One region of the Paenibacillus sp. V4I9 genome, then DNA from elsewhere that is predicted to be linked to it. Evidence: a T-box and tRNA genes for the amino acid it is inferred to sense, from the RefSeq annotation. Region 1 holds a T-box; the other holds one or more tRNA genes.

Region 1 (10,830 bases):
CGAGGAGTTCCCCAAAGCCGATGTTCCAATCGGCGATACCCTCCTCGAGGTGAAAGGGCTGCGCCGCGGCACCAAGGTGCGCGGCGTCAGCTTTGCCCTCCGCCGAGGCGAAATCCTCGGCGTCGTGGGGTTGGTCGGCGCCGGCAAGACGGAGCTGAGCCGGCTGATCTTCGGCGCCGACGCCGCGGACGGCGGCGAGGTGTGGCTCGCCGGGCGCAAGCTCGCGCTGCGCCAGCCAGAGGATGCCGTGCGCGCCGGCATCGCGCTCGTGCCCGAGGAGCGCCGCAAGCAGGGCGTCCTTGTGGAGGAGACCGTGAAGCACAATCTGTCGCTTCCGATATTGCGCAAGCTGAGCTCGCTTGGCTTCGTGCAGCGCAGCGCAGAGAGTTTGCACGCGGCGAAGATGGTGGAGCAGCTTGGCGTGCAGCCCGGCGATCCGAATCGCGTTGTGAAGCATCTAAGCGGCGGCAACCAGCAGAAGGTGGCCGTGGGCAAATGGCTGCCGACGAATGCCGACGTCTACATGTTTGACGAGCCGACTAAAGGGGTCGATGTTGGCGCGAAAAGCGATATTTTCCGCTTGATCGGTCAATTGGCCTCGGAAGGTAAAGGCATTATTTATTTATCCTGCGAGCTGAATGAAATTATAGGAATTGCCGATCGCATTTTAGTAATGAGCTATGGTTCTGTGGTGAAGGAGCTCTCCCGTGCGGAAGCGACGCAGGATCTCATTTTAACGTATGCGAGTGCGGGGGAGGCTGAATAGCATGAAGGAAAGAAGTTTGGATTTTACGTTTAAATACGGCGCTTTGTTCATTATTGCGTTGGTGGTTATCGTCTTTTCGATCATCAATGAAAATTTTATGACTTATGACAACATCGCGGACATTTTAAGGTCGATATCGATAGTGATGTTTGTTGCTATAGGGGTCACGTTATCTCAAATTGTAGACGGCTTTGATTTATCCGTAGGCTCAACGGTTTCATTATCAACGGTGGCTGCGGCGGCTTTGATGGTTTGGTACCAACAGCCTCTCATTCTGGTTATTATCGTTCCTCTTATTATAGGAGCTATCATCGGACTCATAAATTCATGGCTCATCGTAAAAATTCGCATTCCGGATTTACTTGCTACTCTAGCGGTGATGTACATCATCGGTGGCGTGCAAAAAACGTATACGAAAGGCTTTTCCATCTATAATAATATGAGATTCCAAGACGGCACGGTGGCAAAAGGGAAGTTTACGCCGGAATTTCTTTGGATCGGTCAAGGAAAGCTCCTTGGTGTACCTGTGCCTGTTATTCTTATGATTGTGGCTGTAATCGTTGTGCATGTCTTTCTGACGTACACCCGCTGGGGGCGCCAGCTCTACATTACGGGGGGAAATCGGGAGGCAGCACGTCTCTCTGGGATTTCTGTTAACAAAATCCGCTTAGCAGCTTATGTGCTGTCCGGTATTTTCGCAGCGTTCGGAGGTATTCTGTATGCTTCTCGTGTCGGTTCAGGACAGATTGATGCCGGTGCTCCGCTTCTGATGGAAGCTGTTGCCTCGGTGTTCGTCGGGTATTCTGTGCTAGGTGCAGGGAAGCCTAATGTCATAGGGACTTTCTTTGGTGCTGTATTGATTGGCGTATTGCTCAATGGACTTACGATGCTGAATGTGCCTTATTTCGGATTTGATATTGTCAAAGGCGGGGTGCTGGTGCTGGCTTTGGCCATTACTTTCGTTCATTTGAATCGACGCAAAGCCTAAAGCGGTATGTTTGATGTTACATTGACGCGTTATCATACTAAAGGCAGAAATTTTACGAGAAGTGTGGTATGATAGATTCATTGTTTTCTCAAAAGAAATGAAATCTAGGAGGAATTGAGAATGGCTCATCCAAAACAGCGAAGCGATATGATTAAAAAAGGATTCGACCGTGCTCCGCATCGCAGTTTGCTGCGTGCAGCCGGCGTTAAAGAGGAAGATTTCGGCAAGCCGTTTATTGCGGTTTGTAACTCTTATATAGACATTATTCCTGGACATGTTCATTTGCAAGAGTTTGGTAAACTCGTGAAGGAAGCGATCCGTGAAGCAGGCGGGGTTCCTTTCGAATTCAACACAATTGGTGTTGACGATGGCATTGCGATGGGGCATATTGGTATGCGTTATTCCTTGCCAAGCCGTGAGATTATTGCGGATTCCTTGGAAACGGTAGTTAATGCTCACTGGTTCGATGGCCTTATCTGTATTCCTAACTGTGATAAAATTACACCGGGTATGATCATGGGTGCCCTTCGCGTTAACATCCCTACGATGTTAGTGAGCGGCGGCCCAATGAAAGCCGGTAAAGATAAAAACGGTAAATCCATTTCCCTATCCTCCGTATTCGAAGGCGTGGGTGCTTTCCAAGCTGGTAAATTAGATGAAGCGGGTCTAGAAGAGTTAGAGCAATACGGTTGTCCGACATGCGGATCTTGTTCCGGTATGTTTACAGCGAACTCCATGAACTGTTTGGCTGAAGGCCTTGGTCTAGCTATGCCGGGTAACGGTACAATTCTGGCTGTTGCTGAAGAGCGTAAGCAATTCGTGAAAGATTGTGCGAAACAATTGATGGTCCTCATTGAAAAAGACATCAAGCCTCGTGATATCGTTACGATCGAAGCGATCGATAACGCATTTGCTCTCGACATGGCAATGGGTGGTTCCACGAACACAGTTCTTCACACATTGGCTATCGCGGCAGAAGCGGGTATTGAGTACCCGATTTCACGCATTAACGAAGTGGCAGAACGTGTACCTCACTTAGCAAAAATCGCTCCAGCTTCCGATTATCACATTGAAGATGTGCATCTGGCTGGTGGTGTAAGTGCAATTATTAACGAGCTGCTCAAAAAGCCGGGTGCATTTGACGGTGACCGCATGACAGTAACTGCCAAAACGTTGCGTGAAAATGTGGCGGGCTGTGAAATTCTGAACCATGAAGTGCTTCGTCCAATTACGAACCCGCACAGCGAAAGAGGCGGACTAGCTGTACTGTTCGGTAACCTTGCTCCTGAGGGGAGTATCGTTAAAGTTGGTGCAGTTGATAAATCCGTTGGCGGACGTCACGTTGGTCCAGCTATTTGCTTCAACTCGCAAGACGAAGCTTTGTACGGCATTGCGAACGGTCATGTTAAAGAAGGCCATGTCGTTGTTATCCGCTACGAAGGTCCGAAGGGTGGACCTGGTATGCCGGAAATGCTGGCTCCTACTTCCCAAATCGTAGGTATGGGTCTTGGCGCGAAGGTTGCGTTAATTACGGACGGACGTTTCTCTGGCGCATCCCGTGGTATCTCCATCGGTCATATTTCTCCGGAAGCCGCTGAGGGCGGGCCACTCGCTTTCGTACATGATGGCGACATCATTGATGTGGACATGGACGGCCGCAAAATCGAATTGCAAATCAGCGATGAAGAATTCGCGAAACGCCGCGAGAGCTGGACAGAGTTCCAACCGAAAATCCAAACCGGATATTTGGCGCGTTATACGAAAATGGTGACAAATGCTAGTGCAGGCGCCATTCTGAAGTTTTAATTATTAATATCAAAAAGGAGTCTCGCCATAAGTGGCGAGCTCCTTTTTTTTAAACTAAAAAGAAACGCATTAAAAGCAATGATCCCGCCAACACCGTAACCGCGACGACGATGGAGAGAGTCAGCACGAAGCGGGCTTTAAAGATGGAGAGCATCATCAGCGTGCTTTTGACGTCGATCATCGGGCCGAACACAAGGAAAGCTAATAAGGAGCCTGGAGAGAAGGAGTTGGCGAAGGAGGCAGCCACGAAAGCATCTGTTGTGGAGCACAGCGAGAGCAGGTAGGCAAAGCCCATCATGAACACATGTGAAATGAAAGGTCCCTGACCGATCGCAGATAAGCTGTCTTGGGCGACGAATGTTTGGATAAGAGCGGTTAGGAAGGCGCCCAGCATCAAGTACTTACTCATTTCGAACAGCTCGGTCGTACCGTGGCTGAACATAACCATCATGCGACCACCGTCGTGCGAATGATTGTGGCCGTGATGATGATCATGATCGTGTTTATGATGATGATTATGGTTATGCCCATGATGATGGTCGTGATCGTGATTGTTGTCGTAAGCGTGAATAAGGTCAGCGTGATGTCCAGGGCTGGAACCCCGGTGGTGGTGTAGTGTGTTTGCCTGATTTTCGATAGGATGACGTAAAGGGTTACCTTTCAGGAAACGTGTCAGCAGCAGTCCTACGATGAGCGCAACGCCAAATGTAAGCCCCATTCGCGAATATGCCATCGAAGGCTCGCCGCGGAAAGCCATGAATGTCGAGGCGAAGACAATGGGATTCAGAATCGGCCCGACTAGTATGAAGATGACAGCTATGTACACAGGCATTCCTTTCCGCATGAGCCGACGAACGAAAGGAATCATTCCGCATTCACAGAGTGGGAACATGATGCCAAGAACGCAGGCAAATAAGATGCCTCCTAACGGGTGCCGCGGCGTCATGCGTCTGATGAACGCTTCAGGAATGAAGTTTTCAACGACCGTGGATAGAAGGACGCCAAGTAACATAAAAGGCAAAGCGTCGAGAAAAATATCCATGAATGCTGTAAAGACGAGCTTGCTTTCATAAAAGACCAAACCCGTAGGAGGAAGCTCTCTCGTTGTCACGATTAAGATGAGGAGAAACGCGCAAATCACCGTGGAGATAGGAAGGCTCCAGCGATATAGAGTCGATGGCAATTCGTTGACACCCCTTTGTCCGTTGATGCGTCCCTGAAGGACGCGGAGTTATTTTATCCATGGAAAGGCTAGTATGATCTATCCTATGTACATGCAGGTTCAGATAGGACAATGTCCTTGATTGACAATGGATTGTAAGGGTGTATAATGATATAAAATCAATTCGCGATGATAGGAACAAGTAAGTTTGTCTTCCGTTTCTCAGAGAGCCGGTGGTTGGTGCGAACCGGTGAAACAAGCAAACCGAATGGATCCTTGAGCATGAGGCTGAACACAGTATGCAGGTTGCCGGAACCTAGGCCGGAGAACATCCTCATCTGTCAAGTATGCCAAACGGAAGCTCCCCGTTATCAGAGCCTGAAGGTCTTATTGAACAATTGTTCACGGACAAATTAGGGTGGTACCACGGTCTCTCGTCCCTTGCGGGGAGAGGCCTTTTTGTTGTTTTTTTAGACCATAAGAAGTTAAGAATTCTGGAGGGATTATCCAATGAAACGAGTATTATCCGGTATGCAATCCAGCGGACAGCTGACGATTGGCAACTATATTGGCGCACTGCGCAATTATGTGAAGCTGCAGCATTTGCATCGCTGTTATTTTATGGTCGTCGATATGCACGCCATCACGGTTCCTCAGGAACCGGCAGCTCTGAAGGAGCAAACAGAGTCCATTGCTTCGCTTTATATTGCTGCGGGACTAGATCCTAGTAAAGCATCCATTTTCCTACAATCCCATGTTCATGCGCACGCTGAGCTCGGCTGGATCATGACGACGCTGACGCATATGGGAGAACTTGAGCGTATGACACAGTTCAAGGACAAATCCGAAGGTAAGGATTCTGTTGGTGCAGGCCTATTTACGTATCCATCCCTTATGGCAGCAGACATTCTGTTATACAATGCGGACCTTATTCCAGTCGGAGATGATCAGAAGCAGCATTTGGAGTTGACGCGCGACTTAGCGAATCGCTTCAACAACCGTTTTGGTGAAATATTTGTCATGCCGCAGCCTTATATGCCTGAGATCGGTGCAAGAATCATGTCTTTGGATGATGCATCCAAAAAGATGAGCAAAAGCAGTCCAAATGCCGGCAGTTACATTGCCATGCTGGATGAGCCTGATGTCATCCGTAAGAAGCTTAGTCGAGCAGTCACCGATTCTGGCCGTGAGGTAAAGTATGATCCTCAAAACAAGCCGGAGGTTAGTAATTTGATGTCGATCTACTCCCACTTTGCAGAGATGAGCTTAGCTGAGATTGAAGCCAAATACGATGGGCAAGGCTATGGACCTTTCAAAAAGGATCTAGCTGAGCATCTTGTGGCCGTTCTTGAGCCGATCCAACAACGCTATCGTGAAATTCGCAGCTCGGGTGAAATTTTCGACATTTTGAAAAAAGGTGCGCAGGAAGCTGCTGAGGTGGCTGATCAAACCCTGCTCGAAGTGAAGAAGCGGATGGGTTTCGTCGTTATATAAAAAGCAAAAAAGAGCTCGAACAGCTAGTACAGCTGTTTGGGCTCTTTCTCTTATTGACGATAGTTGTTAATGCTTTCGTTAAGACCGCGTATTTTTCTTGCGAATCTTCGCTTTAACTGCAAATCCATATCCTATAAAGCCTAAGGAGATGATGGAACAGGCAAGGATCATCCAAGGCTGCCTGAGGGCAATGAATAAGCTGATGGAGGCGAGCAGCAGAGTGCCAATAACAGCGAAAAGAAGAGCTAGTGGTTTGCTCATGTACGTGACCTACTTTCTAGAAGATTGAACAGTGTCTTCTTATTTTAAACTTTTTTGATCGCTGTGCATATAAATTCATTTCCTCCACATACTATCATTGCAAGCTTGCAAATACATCAAAGATTATAGCTGACTGAAAGGAGTCTGATCCTTATGGCGCAAAATCGTAGCAGCAACACATTGGTAGTTCCACAAGCCAATCAAGCTTTAGATCAATTGAAATATGAGGTAGCTCAAGAGCTGGGCATCCAAATTCCTCAAGATGGTTACATGGGTTATATGGCTACTCGCGATGCTGGTGCAATCGGGGGTAACATTACTCGTCGCTTGGTGCAAATTGCTGAGCAAACGCTGGCAGGACAATCTGGCTTTCGCAGCTAGGTAACCTGACTCGTTAATAGCTTTCCCGATTTACGTAACAATAAAGCCCAGAGGCCTAAAACCCTCTGGGCTTTTTGTATGTCTTTTTTAAACGTAAAAAAGACGCGTTTGGTTAGCGCGCCTCTTTTCTAATAAAGATCCACTTTTAGCTTTTTTTCAAGCCTAGTGTCATTCACCCAGCCCACATAAGAATCAAGTGTTTGGAAATTGTGATCCATCAGGATAACACCGACGAAAGGATACTGCTTCCGGTGTCGATAACGCACATCAGCCCACCTTACTTCGTACCCCCAACGATGTTCTTTCACTTCTGCACAGGTGAAGGATGAGAAGTAGAGTAAGGCTTGGATGTCTTCGTGACTCTTGGACACCTCGATGGCTGGATGTTCTTCACATTTGACAGTGTCGATCCACCTAAGCTTCGAATTCTTCAGTTCACCCAACTGGAAGGTGCCGTCTGTTCTTCGTTTCACTACGTTCCACACATAGAGGTTGAATGTTACAATAAGTGTGTATTTATCCCCAGGCATATGAGTGGGGTCTTTGCGATAAAGCCCTTTTTCTACGATGTAATGGTCCAGAGAGCGCCAGATGTAATAGAGGGCGATAACACCGTACAAAGTCGGGAATACCAGCTTTGGACTGGCGACATGGAAAGACCACATGAAAATAGCTGCGATGTGGCTTGAAAAGATAAAGGGATCAAAGATGTGTATAATGTTCCATGACACCCACTTTTCAGAGAATGGCCGGAACGCTTGTGTACCATATGTGTTGAAACAATCTGTGAAGACGTGAAAACAAACGGCGATTCCTACCCACATACCAAGGTGCAGCAAGGGGATTCCATGGAAGAAAAGAGCAAGAGCTCCAGTGATCAGCAGCGTCCATAAAAGTAAAGCTGGCAAAGAGTGAGAACGACCGCGGTGATTTCGAATGTAAGTGGCGTTCCCTTTAAAACGGAGCAGCCCGTCCACATCCGGAATCTGTGAGCCAATAACAGTTCCTATGAAGACCGCAGTGGTTGCCGCTGTGTCCGCAGAAACGCTAGGGTCAATTTGAGACAGTCCCGCTAACCCTAAACCAATTACGAGATGAGTACCTGTGTCCAAATGGGTTTCCTCCTAAGAATTTTCCGTAGAAAATTTTCTTCGTAAGCATGGGCTGAGTTTTCCGTAGGAAAACTTACTTTAGTTGATAAGAAAGTATAAGTTTTATACTTTTGCTTCGCATCAACCTTGATAAACGCGCTCGTCCTTATAAGACGACGGAATCATTTATCCTTGTAAGCATGGTCATTTTTCCGTCTTTTTATTAGTTTACCATTTTGGAGCAAAAAATAAATCAGAGGGAGATCTAAAAATGTTCAAAGTTTTTGTAGAGTATGCCATAAAACCCGCCTTTCGGGACTCTTTTCTCATCTATATGCAGGAATGGCAGCGGCGGGAAGGGCGATTTGAACTGCTGGAGGGAACGGATCAGGCAGGGCTTTTTGTGGAAATTTGGAAGAAAGTTACCTATGAGGAGTATCTCTCATTGAAACAAGAACGCTTGCATGGAAACGAAAATGCTTCACATCAAGCCGTATGGGAAGAGTGGATTGAAGGCGGCCTGCGCAAACTGCATATGTGGCATTTCACAGAAGTGACCTCTACATGACAAAAAAAGCCGCTGCTCTAACGAAAGAGCAAACGGCTTTATGTGTGATCTAATTATGCTCTCTGTTGGCCAGGTCCGCCGCCAGAGTATGGATAGTAATACTGAAGTTCCTCGTCGAATGTAATGTAGTCTAGATTCACCATGAGCAATAAGAAACGCATACCGGTAGCTGGATCGCTGATGATAATATGATCGCGGCCAGCTGCCTCCAGTTTGCCTTTGAAAATTTTGGCATTCCATTGCGAGTTATTTTCGTATGTCATGTAGATTGTAGCCATTTTACCAAGGTTCAAACGGAGAATATTCTCGATATAAGATTCTTCCATTGGGAGAAGACCTGGTACATTTACACCGGTTTGCAGACCCCCAGCAGGTGGAAATGCCGCTCCGGCCGGTGGAAAAGCAGTTCCAGCAGGCGGAAATGCAGTTCCGCTTGGTGCAGGTTTATTCGCACCCGTTGTTGGAACGGGATAAGCCGGATAAGGATATCCGTAAGGGACTTGCGGGGCCATGCCTTGGTTTCCTAGGTTACCGATTCTGTAAGGGCTATTCAACATGTTGGTATTTCCTCCTTGAGCTTTCCTTGAGAAAGCTTTCTTCATAATTGAAATTTGAAACAAATTCTTAGTGCGTGTCATTATCCATAATCATCATATTGTGCATCTGCCCATTTGGTGACTGGTTTTTGCTTAATTATCCCAAACAAAAAAAGCCCCATTGGGAGCTTACGTAAGTAGAAATTTATAACCGACACCCCAAACCGTCTTAATATATTTCGGTTCTTTTGGATCAGCTTCTATTTTTTTGCGAAGGTTTGCGATATGTACATCGATTGCACGTTCAGTTACATAGGAATCGAAACCGCGGACCCGGTTTAAAAGCTCCTCCCGACTGTATACTCGTCCTTGATTCTGCCAAAAAAGTTTCATAATTTCAAATTCAGAAAAAGTGGTCTCTATTAGTTTGTTATGTACAAAAAGGCAGCGCTTCTCTAGGTCCAGATGAACGACTTGCTCGGTCGTATCGGTAGATTGAACTGGCGGAGGAAAGGCATGTGAACGTCGCAGTAAAGCTTGTATTCTTGCTGACAGTTCCCTCATGGAGAATGGTTTGCATAGGTAATCATCTGCGCCAGTCTGCAGGCCTTTAACGCGATCGGAGACCTCATTTTTGGCGGATACCATAAGAATGGGGATGGTTGACGAATTTCGGAAGTCTGTGCATAGCTGAATCCCGTCAACATCAGGCAGCATAATGTCAAGCACGATGATATCAGGTTCGAAATCTCGAAATAACACTTCGCCTTGACGGCCAGTTTCCGCACGCATAACTTGATAGCCTTCTTCGTACAAATAAATCGACATCATTTCACCAATGCTTAAATCATCTTCAATAATTAATATCTTAGACATAAACGTTCCCCCCTCCTTTTCCTTCAAAAGGTTCGGTGCTCGATATGCCGGACGCAACATTCGATCCTATATATGCATGTTATCATTATACATTTTGTGACGTCCAGCTTAACTTCATAATTAGTTCCTCCGTATGAAAAAAAAGAAGCTGGACGGTACTTGACGCCTAATTTCATAGGTCAAGTAATCCAGCTTCCTTCTGTAGGGTGGGTCCATGTAAGCAAAATCATACCGTTAAGTGCTTTCGGACTTGATCTTCGCTCAAATGCTCGGCATGACCTTCGGCGGCTATTGTCCCTCGGTCCAATACATAATAGTAATCGGCAATGCCTGTAGCGAACTCTAAACTTTGTTCGACAAGTAATACGGCAATTTCTCGACTCTGTTTGATAGATTCAATGATGGCTTCAATCTCCATGACAATAGAAGGCTGGATACCTTCCATCGGCTCATCTAGCAGCAGCAGCTTGGGGCCAGGGGCTAAGGCGCGGGCTATCGCTAATTGCTGCTGCTGCCCGCCGCTGAGGTCGCCTCCTTTGCGGTGAAGCATTTGACGAAGCACGGGGAAGGTGTCGAAGAGGGATTCAGGGAGCTTTTTTCTTCCATCAGTTGCAGCTTCAAGCCCAAGAAGCAGGTTTTCCTCAACAGTAAGCTGTGGGAAAATCTCACGGCCTTGCGGCACGTAGCCGATCCCTAATTTGGCTCGTCGATCCGGCGGGAATGACGTTATATTCCGTTCGTTGTAGTGGATCGTTCCGGACTTCGGCTGAATGAGTCCCATAATGCTCTTCATGAGTGTGGATTTCCCTACACCGTTGCGGCCCATTAGACAAACGATTTGCCCAGGTTTTACCTGAAGGTTGACATGGCGTACAACCATACTCTCGCCGTAACCGGCTTC
Region 2 (10,830 bases), 180 kb from region 1:
GTGGGGTTAGTTCGGTAGGCGAAGAGATCTGGAAAGGTCCGGCATAGAAGGTAAAAGCCCTGTAGCCAAAATCGAACGAAACCCCTAGAGGTATCCTGAGTACGGCGGGTCACGTGAAACCCCGTCGGAATCCGGCAGGACCATCTGCCAAGGCTAAATACTCCCTAGTGACCGATAGTGAAGCAGTACCGTGAGGGAAAGGTGAAAAGCACCGCGGAAGCGGAGTGAAAAAGAACCTGAAACCGTGTGCTTACAAAAAGTCAGAGCCCTCTATATGGGTGATGGCGTGCCTTTTGTAGAATGAACCGGCGAGTTACGTTCCCGTGCGAGGTTAAGTTGAAAAGACGGAGCCGCAGCGAAAGCGAGTCTGAATAGGGCGCTTTAGTACGTGGACGTAGACCCGAAACCGTGTGATCTACCCCTGTCCAGGGTGAAGGTGAGGTAACACTCACTGGAGGCCCGAACCCACGCATGTTGAAAAATGCGGGGATGAGGTGGGGGTAGCGGAGAAATTCCAATCGAACTCGGAGATAGCTGGTTCTCCCCGAAATAGCTTTAGGGCTAGCCTCGGATGTTGAGTTGTGGAGGTAAAGCACTGATTGGGTGCGGGGCCCGCCAAGGGTTACCAAGTCCAGTCAAACTCTGAATGCCACAAACTTAAATCCGGGAGTCAGACAGTGAGTGCTAAGATCCATTGTCAAAAGGGAAACAGCCCAGACCATCAGCTAAGGTCCCCAAGTGTGTGTTAAGTGGGAAAGGATGTGGAGTTGCACAGACAACCAGGATGTTGGCTTAGAAGCAGCCACCATTGAAAGAGTGCGTAATAGCTCACTGGTCGAGTGACTCTGCGCCGAAAATGTAACGGGGCTAAACACGCCACCGAAGCTATGGCTTGCACATGAATTTGTGCATGGGTAGGGGAGCGTTGTATGTACGTAGAATTCTGACCGTAAGGACAGGTGGAGCGCATACAAGTGAGAATGCCGGTATAAGTAACGAAAAGATCAGTGAGAATCTGATCCGCCGAAAACCTAAGGGTTCCTGAGGAAGGCTCGTCCGCTCAGGGTAAGTCGGGACCTAAGGCGAGGCCGAAAGGCGTAGTCGATGGACAACAGGTGGAAATTCCTGTACCACCGTAGCCGTTATGAGCAATGGAGTGACGCAGAAGGATAGTGACGCGAGCTGATGGATGCTCGTCCAAGCAGTGAGGCTGATGTGTAGGCAAATCCGCACATCGATAAGGCTGGGCTGTGATGGGGAGGGAAACTTTAAGTACCGAAGGTCATGAGTTCACACTGCCAAGAAAAGCTTCTAGCCAGGCGAAGGTGCCCGTACCGCAAACCGACACAGGTGGGTGAGAAGAGAATTCTAAGGCGCGCGGAAGAACTCTCGTTAAGGAACTCGGCAAAATGACCCCGTAACTTCGGGAGAAGGGGTGCCTCGGTAGGGTGAATAGCCCGAGGGGGCCGCAGTGAAAAGGCCCAAGCGACTGTTTAGCAAAAACACAGGTCTGTGCGAAGCCGCAAGGCGAAGTATACGGGCTGACGCCTGCCCGGTGCTGGAAGGTTAAGAGGAGTGGTTAGGGACCTCGGTTCCGAAGCTATGAATTGAAGCCCCAGTAAACGGCGGCCGTAACTATAACGGTCCTAAGGTAGCGAAATTCCTTGTCAGGTAAATTCTGACCCGCACGAATGGCGTAACGACTTGGGCGCTGTCTCAACGAGAGATCCGGTGAAATTTTAATACCTGTGAAGATGCAGGTTACCCGCGACAAGACGGAAAGACCCCATGGAGCTTTACTGCAGCTTGATATTGGACTTTGGTACGATCTGTACAGGATAGGTGGGAGCCTTTGAAGCCTGAGCGCCAGCTTGGGTGGAGGCATCGTTGGGATACCACCCTGATCGTATCGGAGTTCTAACCTGGTACCGTGATCCGGTATGGGGACAGTGTCAGGTGGGCAGTTTGACTGGGGCGGTCGCCTCCTAAAATGTAACGGAGGCGTTTAAAGGTTCCCTCAGAATGGTTGGAAATCATTCGCAGAGTGCAAAGGCATAAGGGAGCTTGACTGCGAGACCTACAAGTCGAGCAGGGACGAAAGTCGGACTTAGTGATCCGGTGGTACCGAATGGAAGGGCCATCGCTCAACGGATAAAAGCTACCCTGGGGATAACAGGCTTATCTCCCCCAAGAGTCCACATCGACGGGGAGGTTTGGCACCTCGATGTCGGCTCATCGCATCCTGGGGCTGAAGTAGGTCCCAAGGGTTGGGCTGTTCGCCCATTAAAGCGGTACGCGAGCTGGGTTCAGAACGTCGTGAGACAGTTCGGTCCCTATCTGTCGCGGGCGTAGGAAATTTGAGAGGAGCTGTCCTTAGTACGAGAGGACCGGGATGGACGTACCGCTGGTGTACCAGTTGTCTCGCCAGAGGCATCGCTGGGTAGCTATGTACGGAGGGGATAAGCGCTGAAAGCATCTAAGCGCGAAGCCCCCCTCAAGATGAGATTTCCCAGTATGTAAGACCCCTTGTAGACGACGAGGTTGATAGGTTCGAGGTGGAAGTGCAGCAATGCATGCAGCTGACGAATACTAATCGGTCGAGGGCTTAACCTAATATAGGGATCTTTGACGAAAGTCAAAGTCTCTCAGATTCGCCCAGAAAGAAAACCTAAGAGCTGTACCTTTACGCAAGTTTCGTATCTAGTTTTCAAGGAATAAATCCTTGAAGTGAACATTGTTTTTATTCCCTGATAGCTCAGTTGGTAGAGCACTCGACTGTTAATCGAGTTGTCACAGGTTCGAGTCCTGTTCGGGGAGCCATATGGAGAGGTGTCCGAGCTGGCCGAAGGAGCACGATTGGAAATCGTGTAGGCGTCACAAGCGTCTCGAGGGTTCGAATCCCTCTCTCTCCGCCACTATCTTTCTAGCAAGGCCCGTTGGTCAAGTGGTTAAGACACCTCCCTTTCACGGAGGTAACAGGGGTTCGAGTCCCCTACGGGTCACCATTAATACTCTCATGGAGGCTTAGCTCAGCTGGGAGAGCATCTGCCTTACAAGCAGAGGGTCGGCGGTTCGATCCCGTCAGCCTCCACCATGATTCCTTAGCAAGACTTGCTTTACTAGGATTCATCATATATGCTTAATGACGCGGGGTGGAGCAGCCCGGTAGCTCGTCGGGCTCATAACCCGAAGGCCGCAGGTTCAAATCCTGCCCCCGCAACCAATCTTCTTATTGAAGATCTTGTACTTAGCATGGAGCTGTGGTGTAGTGGCCTAACATGCCTGCCTGTCACGCAGGAGACCGCGGGTTCGAATCCCGTCAGCTCCGCCATTTTTTCAAAATCAAGTAAGGCTCGGTAGCTCAGTCGGTAGAGCAGAGGACTGAAAATCCTCGTGTCGGCGGTTCGATTCCGTCCCGAGCCACCATTTTTACAAACTTAATATGCCGTTGTAGCTCAACTGGTAGAGCAACTGACTTGTAATCAGTAGGTTGGGGGTTCAAGTCCTCTCGACGGCACCATTGCTTTGTGGAGGCTTAGTGAAGTGGCTAAACACGGCAGACTGTAAATCTGCTCTCTTCGAGTTCGGTGGTTCGAATCCATCAGCCTCCATTTACTTTTTCTAGGGGCATAGTTTAAGGGTAGAACAAAGGTCTCCAAAACCTTTGGTGTGGGTTCAATTCCTGCTGCCCCTGCCAAAAAAGTAAGAAACTTAATATTGTGGCGGTCGTGGCGAAGGGGTTAACGCACTGGTTTGTGGATCCAGCATTCGCGGGTTCAAGTCCCGTCGTCCGCCCATTATTACCCAAGTAACATAATGGGGATTAGCCAAGCGGTAAGGCAACGGACTTTGACTCCGTCATGCCAAGGTTCAAATCCTTGATCCCCAGTTTTATATGCGGAAGTGGCTCAGCGGTAGAGCATCGCCTTGCCAAGGCGAGGGTCGCGGGTTCGATCCCCGTCTTCCGCTCCATTATTACTAAGGCGCCATAGCCAAGTGGTAAGGCAGAGCTCTGCAAAAGCTTTACCCCCAGTTCGAATCTGGGTGGCGCCTCCACATTTATTAGCCGGAGTGGCGGAATCGGCAGACGCACAGGACTTAAAATCCTGCGGTAGGTGACTACCGTACCAGTTCAAGTCTGGTCTTCGGCACCATTATCTTTACAACTTCATATGCCGGCATGGCGGAATGGCAGACGCGCTCGACTCAAAATCGAGTCCGAAAGGGTGGAGGTTCGAGTCCTCTTGCCGGTATGGAGCAAAAAAAGGACATGAAATCATTTGATTTCATGTCCTTTTTTATATCCATACAATATAAAATTTAATGCGTTTGAATCCTATACAAATGTCGTGAAATCGAGAAAATACTTCATATAATTTCTGGCATATCCTGGAAGGAGGATGGGTGTGAAAAATTCCTTGCGCTTCAAATTCGTTGCTGGCTTTCTAATTATAATTATTCCGCTTATATTCTTTCTATTATTTAATAATTTGTATGCAATAACTGTCGTACGAGAGCAAGTCTCCACGACAAATAGCAACTTACTTGCGCAGCACGTAAAGCAAATCAATAAGATGTTTGCTGAAACTAATACCTATCTATATGATTTATGGGACAACGAAATTGACATTAATCAGCTTAATGATCTTACATTCGGTACGGACGAGTATTTACTAACTAAAAAAAGAATAGTTAATCGCTTTCAAACGAACCTCAATTATTTTTTTCTGCTGGATACCATATTTCTTTTTAATGACCAGACACAGGATGTGACCTTTGTAACAAAACAGGATTATTATTTTCAGCAGAAGCTAATTGTGGAAACAGTTCCAATAGAAATGGCGGATCAGAAAAATGTGGACTCGCCGGTATGGCGGTTAATTCAATTTGAAAATCGAACGGTCTTAATGAAAACTACGCGCCTGACGAACAATCTCATCGCGGGGGCGATCGTAAATACAGATAGCTTGGTCGCTTCGTTAGAGTTTTTGGATATGGGGACAACCGGCGGTGCAGTCATACTTACCAAAAATGGGGCTGTCGCTTCACATACGACTCTTGGAGCTTCGGAACTAAAGGGAGCAGTTGAAGCAGTACCTCATCTTAATAATACGTACCAAATTGTTACCGATCCAAAGGACAATAATAAATATTTGCTGATTAGTGTTTTTTCTGAAATTGCAAACATTAATTACACCGTAATGATTCCCGAAGGAACTATGCTGAAACATCTTCCATTCTTTCAGATAGCGGTATATTTTATCCCTCTGTGCGGGATATTGATTCTGCTTTTTTACTTATACTTTCTGCGAAGTGTCTTATTGAAGCCAATGAATTCATTGATGCGTGGGATGAATCGTATTATGCGAGGCGATTTAAACATTCGATTGAATGAAAATCACTCTAGTGAATTTTCTTTTTTGATAGGCACGTTTAACAATATGGTTACAGAGATTTCAAAGTTGAAAATAGATGTTTACGAGGAAAAAATTCGTACACAGGAGGCTGAATTTGGGCTGCTGCAGGTGCAAATCCGACCTCATTTTTATTTGAATTCACTGAATATAATCTATAGTTTAGCTGCTATTAAGGAATATGCTTTGATACAAAAAATGACACAGCATTTAGCTGAATACTTTCGTTTTATAACGCAGACTAAGCAAGGAACCGTGACACTGGAAGCTGAAATCAGACACACTCAAAATTATTTGGAGATTCAGAAGCTGCGGTTTCCTAACCAACTCATTTATGAGATTGAACTTCCGGATCGATATCGGAAATGTGATATCCTGCCTTTGACGATTCAAACTTTTGTTGAGAATAGCATCATTCATGGATTTACGGATCGAAGAGAGTTGTTTACGGTTCGGATCATTATTACTGCAGATGAACAAGATTTCTTGTGGATAGAAGTTAGTGATAGCGGAGTCGGATTTTCTGAGACTTTCTTGAAGAAGCTGAAAGAAGACCGTTACGAGGATGAATTATTTGCAGAAGGCCATCTAGGCATCCAGAATGTAATAAAAAGGCAGCGTATCAGATATAAAGGAAAAGCACAATTGTTGTTTAACAATGGCAAAGTCAGAGGTGCTGAAGTTAAATTAGGTATACCAATGAGTTATTGTGTAAATGAGGAGGATGAAGATGTATAACTTGTTGGTTGTGGATGATGAGTTATATGCAGTCAAAGGTATTACTCAAGGCATTGATTGGTCAGAGATTGACATTTCAGAAGTTTTTGAGGCGTTTAATGCAGAGGAGGCCAAAGAACGATTTACTTTATCCGCAGTAGATATCGTAATTTGTGACATAGAGATGCCTTCAAGCAATGGTTTAGAACTATTAGAATGGATTAAAGAAAATTATCCGCAAACAGAAACGATTTTTGTGACAGGACATGCAGACTTTAGTTATGCACGCAGAGCGATTCACCTAGGCAGTTTTGATTATTTGTTGAAGCCTGTTAATTATGAAGAATTAAAGGCTGTTGTTAGCCGTGTCATACAAAAACTTATTATAGATCGAACTTACAAAAAATACTCTTCATTGTTTGAATCCCATAAACCTCTTATGGAGGAAAGATTTTGGCAAGAATTTTTTGCAAATCGAATGTCTCCTTCGGAAACACAATTAGAAGAGCTTATTACAAAATATCAATTGAATATTTCATCCCAATTTTCAATACTGCCTATTTTAATAAGTGTAGAATTGTGGCAAAAGGAGTTGACAGTACGTGAAGAGGAAATACTGGAATATGCACTGCGAAATGCAGCTTCCGAGTTAATTATAAAAGGAGATCAGGGCTGTGTTATTCAAGATCGAAGAGGACATAATATCGTTATACTTTATGAAAAACATGGCGAAAGTATGGATATAGAGGAACTTACACGTCGGTGTGAAAGTTACTTATCGGCTTGCAATCAATACTTTTATTGTCATTTGTCCTGCTATGTCGGCACAGTCTCAACGTTCCATAATCTGCTCAAAACGTATGTATCGGTTTTGGAAATGGAACGCAGCAATGTTACACAATCCAACAAAGTGTTAGCGCAATTTAATCAATGGTCTCAGCGCATTGTCACACTAGGAACAGACATCCTACAAGTAGAAGATAGAGAAAAAGCATCCGTCATCCAAAAAATATACGATTATATTGATGAGCATTTGCAGGATGAACTTAGTAGAGAGCAAATTGCAGAATATGTACACTTTAATTCAGCGTATTTATCTCGGTTGTTTCGAAAAGAAACAAACACCTCGTTAACGGACTACATTCTGGAGAAAAGAATGAACAAAGCAAAGTTACTTTTGATCTCCACAAATATTAAAATAAGTGATGTTTCCTCTCTGGTTGGCTATGGTGATATCCCTCATTTTACTAAAATGTTTAAAAGAAATGTCGGATTAACTCCACAGGAATTTCGAAAGAGTAAATCAAAAGTGTAAATAACATAAAGAATGACTCTTGGTTTTGCAGCCAAGAGTCTTTTTATTTATGTCATAATAACACAAGTTGATAAGTCACTTTTACCAGTAGAGTAGAAAGATCAAGCACCTTATAATAAGTAATAGAAGATGCAAGATGCTAAAGCTTGCCGGATAATAGGAGGGTTTTCAAATGAACCAGGAGGCTAGTATAACAGTACCTGCAAAACCTGTAAAACGAAGTATTCGTAAAAAGAACGATGGCCTTCGTCATATTTTGCAATATAAAGCGCTTTATCTTATGTTTATGCCGGGTGTTATATTTCTACTCATTAACAATTACTTTCCGATGTTTGGCGTAATTATTGCTTTTAAAAACGTGAATTATACCGATGGAATTTTGCATAGTCCATGGGTGGGATGGACAAATTTCAAGTTTTTATTCAGTACCTCAGATGCTTGGGTTATTACCCGCAATACACTGCTCTATAACGCATTGTTTATTGTGTTAAATCTTGTGTTCGGTGTCGGTCTTGCTATTTTGTTTAATGAAGTTAAAAGTCGAATTGCAGGAAAAATGTATCAATCGATAATTTTTTTACCTTACTTCTTATCGATGGTAATTGTTAGTTATATCGTCCTTGCTTTCTTAGGGGTGGAAAATGGATTTATTAATAAATCGATCTTGACTCCACTAGGATTTGAAGCCATCGATTGGTACTCGGAAAACAAATACTGGCCGTATATACTTCCTCTTGTGAATACATGGAAAAGCATAGGTTATTTCTCACTCATTTATCTTGCTGCGATTATCGGTTTTGACAGTGATTACTATGAAGCTGCAACTATCGACGGGGCATCCAGGTGGCATCAAGTACGTTATATAACGATTCCATTATTATATCCAATAATTATCATAACGACTTTGCTTGCTATCGGTAGAATTTTCTATTCGGATTTCGGTCTGTTCTTCCAAGTTCCATTAAATTCAGGATCGATTTTCCCAACAACTAATGTGATTGACACCTATGTATATAGAACGTTCCAAACGAATGGTGATATCGGAATGTCCTCTGCTGCCGGGCTTTATCAAGCTGTTGTCGGAATGATTTTAGTATTAACGACCAACGTTCTCGTGAGAAAATTTAGCCGAGAGAATGCACTCTTTTAGAACAAGAAATCGGTAACTTTTAGGGGGATCAAAATGGCGAAATACAAATTATCGCAGTTATTGCTGCATCTGTTTTTTATCTGTTTATCCTTGGCTTGTCTACTTCCGGTACTTTTAGTCATTAGCATTTCTTTCTCGGATGAGAATACGGTTGTTGCGAACGGTTTTAAATTCTACCCGGAGAAGTTCAGTCTGGATGCATACAGTTTTCTTTATAATCAATTATCTCAAATTATTACAGCTTATGGGGTCACGATATTTGTAACCGTTGTAGGAACTTTGCTTAGCCTGCTGTTAATCGCACTTTATGCGTATCCCTTATCTAGAAAGGAACTCCGACATCGGAATAAATTCGCGCTTTTCATATTTTTAACGATGATCTTTAACGGCGGTTTGGTTCCTTGGTATCTGGTATATGTGAATTTATTACATCTTAAGGATTCGGTTTGGTCACTTATTATACCTTTGTTTCTTCAGCCATTTTTTGTGATTATCATGCGGACTTTTTTTCAAACGACCATTCCTGACTCTATCATTGAATCCGCAACCATTGACGGCGCGAGTGAAGTGAAGATATTTTATAAAATTATCCTTCCTTTATCACTTCCGGTGCTCGCAACAATCGGATTATTCAATACTTTGAACTACTGGAATGACTGGTTTCTCAGCTTGATCTTTATCACGAAAGGCAACGGAATAAGTTTGCAATATTTAATGTATAAAACGCTGCTAAATATTCAATATTTAACAACGAATGAGAATGCTGCCAGCCAATTATCGAAAATGGGTGCAGTCGTTAATCTCCCTTCGCAAACACTGCGGATGGCAATGGCAGTAGTAGGTATTGGACCTATCATATTCGCTTATCCTTTCTTCCAAAAGTATTTTGTTAAAGGTTTGACCATCGGTGCTGTGAAAGGCTAGTTCCGGATCACTCCGGTTTAGTATATATATGTAAAAAATGGGAGGGTTTACTAGTGAAAAAGAATTTAGGTTCTATAAGTTTGGTTTCTTTGTTAGCACTTAGTATGGTAGCCGCGGGTTGTGGGAAGGAAAGCACGACTTCTACGCCAGCGCCGGCAGCATCTGCCGCAGCAACAACAGCAACAACAAAAGCAAATGAACCAACGGCTGAAATACAGCTTATGTTTCCTGGAACCCCACAGAAAGATGTTGCATTGGTCGAAGCCGAAGCTAACAAATATTTAAAAGATAAACTGAACGTTACCCTCAAAATTAATGCTGTTGACTGGGGACAATGGGATAATAAATTAAACTTGATGATCGCCTCAGGCGAACCGTCCGATATTGTTTTCACAGCTGCATGGCAAAGATATGCGATCAATGTAGCAAAAGGCGCTTTCTTGGATCTTGGACCGCTGATTGATAAAGATGCTCCTGAACTTAAGAAGGAGCTTGATCCTGCTTTCTTTGAAGGTTCCAAAATTAATGGTAAAAACTACGGAATTCCTACAAATAAGGAATTGGCTGCAACGCGGGGTGTTGTCTACCGTCAAGATTTGGCCGATAAATATCAGTTAGACGTATCCAAAGTAAAAACGTGGGCTGATTTAGAGCCGCTATTAAAAGTGATTAAAGAAAAAGAGCCTACAATTACTCCTTTCTTTATGGCTGCTACAAGCAATGGAGTTTTTGATGGCTTAGATTGGGATTATTTGGGTGATGGGGCTATTCCTGGTGTGATAAGTAAAACGGATAAATCCACCAAAGTTTTGAATCAATTGGAGACTCCTCAATATGTAGACGTGATGAAGCTTACCCGTTCGTGGTACAAGGCGGGTTACATTAATAAAGATGCGTCTACAAGTACGGTGACCGTTGCCGATCAAGCAAAAGCGGGAAAAGTATTTATGTGGGCAGAAGGTCTGAAGCCGGGAAAAGCTGCTGAAATGGAAGGTTATGTTGGCTTCAAGCTTGGACAAATTGATTTGACAGTACCTACGATTACGACCGGCGATGCTTCCGGCGCGATGTTGGCTATTTCGAAATCATCTAAAAATCCGGATAAAGCCATGAAAGTGATTGGACTTTTACACAACGATAAGTATTTGAACAACTTAATTAACTTTGGTATTGAAGGTAAACATTATGTCAAAAAATCGGATAATGTCATTGATACAGCACCTGGAATTGATCCCAAAAATCATCCTTATAACCCAGGTGCACAATGGGAACTTGGCAACCAATTCTTGAACTACCTGATGTCTAATGAA

What was found. The T-box of region 1 lies ahead of trpS (tryptophan--tRNA ligase). A T-box ahead of a tRNA ligase gene usually reads a tRNA of that ligase, here a tRNA-Trp.
Region 2: it encodes a tRNA-Trp, which carries the amino acid that the T-box ahead of trpS (tryptophan--tRNA ligase) is inferred to sense. The anticodon was not compared.

The regions. Positions count from the first base shown of each region.
Region 1 is NZ_JAUSZE010000001.1:967,464-978,293, forward strand. It holds gene QFZ81_RS04735 (sugar ABC transporter ATP-binding protein) at 1-766, shown strand, start outside; gene QFZ81_RS04740 (ABC transporter permease) at 768-1,754, shown strand; gene ilvD (dihydroxy-acid dehydratase) at 1,875-3,560, shown strand; gene QFZ81_RS04750 (permease) at 3,610-4,743, opposite strand; T-box leader at 4,903-5,167, shown strand; gene trpS (tryptophan--tRNA ligase) at 5,233-6,216, shown strand; gene QFZ81_RS04760 (DUF5325 family protein) at 6,295-6,477, opposite strand; gene QFZ81_RS04765 (alpha/beta-type small acid-soluble spore protein) at 6,631-6,858, shown strand; gene QFZ81_RS04770 (metal-dependent hydrolase) at 6,987-7,970, opposite strand; gene QFZ81_RS04775 (hypothetical protein) at 8,221-8,517, shown strand; gene gerQ (spore coat protein GerQ) at 8,571-9,074, opposite strand; gene QFZ81_RS04785 (response regulator transcription factor) at 9,243-9,929, opposite strand; gene urtE (urea ABC transporter ATP-binding subunit UrtE) at 10,156-10,830, opposite strand, start outside.
Region 2 is NZ_JAUSZE010000001.1:785,808-796,637, forward strand. It holds rRNA gene QFZ81_RS03715 (23S ribosomal RNA) at 1-2,613, shown strand, start outside; tRNA gene QFZ81_RS03720 (tRNA-Asn) at 2,745-2,820, shown strand; tRNA gene QFZ81_RS03725 (tRNA-Ser) at 2,824-2,915, shown strand; tRNA gene QFZ81_RS03730 (tRNA-Glu) at 2,931-3,005, shown strand; tRNA gene QFZ81_RS03735 (tRNA-Val) at 3,019-3,094, shown strand; tRNA gene QFZ81_RS03740 (tRNA-Met) at 3,147-3,223, shown strand; tRNA gene QFZ81_RS03745 (tRNA-Asp) at 3,255-3,331, shown strand; tRNA gene QFZ81_RS03750 (tRNA-Phe) at 3,351-3,426, shown strand; tRNA gene QFZ81_RS03755 (tRNA-Thr) at 3,445-3,520, shown strand; tRNA gene QFZ81_RS03760 (tRNA-Tyr) at 3,530-3,611, shown strand; tRNA gene QFZ81_RS03765 (tRNA-Trp) at 3,624-3,697, shown strand; tRNA gene QFZ81_RS03770 (tRNA-His) at 3,723-3,795, shown strand; tRNA gene QFZ81_RS03775 (tRNA-Gln) at 3,818-3,889, shown strand; tRNA gene QFZ81_RS03780 (tRNA-Gly) at 3,898-3,972, shown strand; tRNA gene QFZ81_RS03785 (tRNA-Cys) at 3,983-4,056, shown strand; tRNA gene QFZ81_RS03790 (tRNA-Leu) at 4,066-4,154, shown strand; tRNA gene QFZ81_RS03795 (tRNA-Leu) at 4,175-4,253, shown strand; gene QFZ81_RS03800 (sensor histidine kinase) at 4,407-6,152, shown strand; gene QFZ81_RS03805 (response regulator transcription factor) at 6,145-7,446, shown strand; gene QFZ81_RS03810 (ABC transporter permease) at 7,619-8,596, shown strand; gene QFZ81_RS03815 (carbohydrate ABC transporter permease) at 8,630-9,520, shown strand; gene QFZ81_RS03820 (ABC transporter substrate-binding protein) at 9,574-10,830, shown strand, end outside.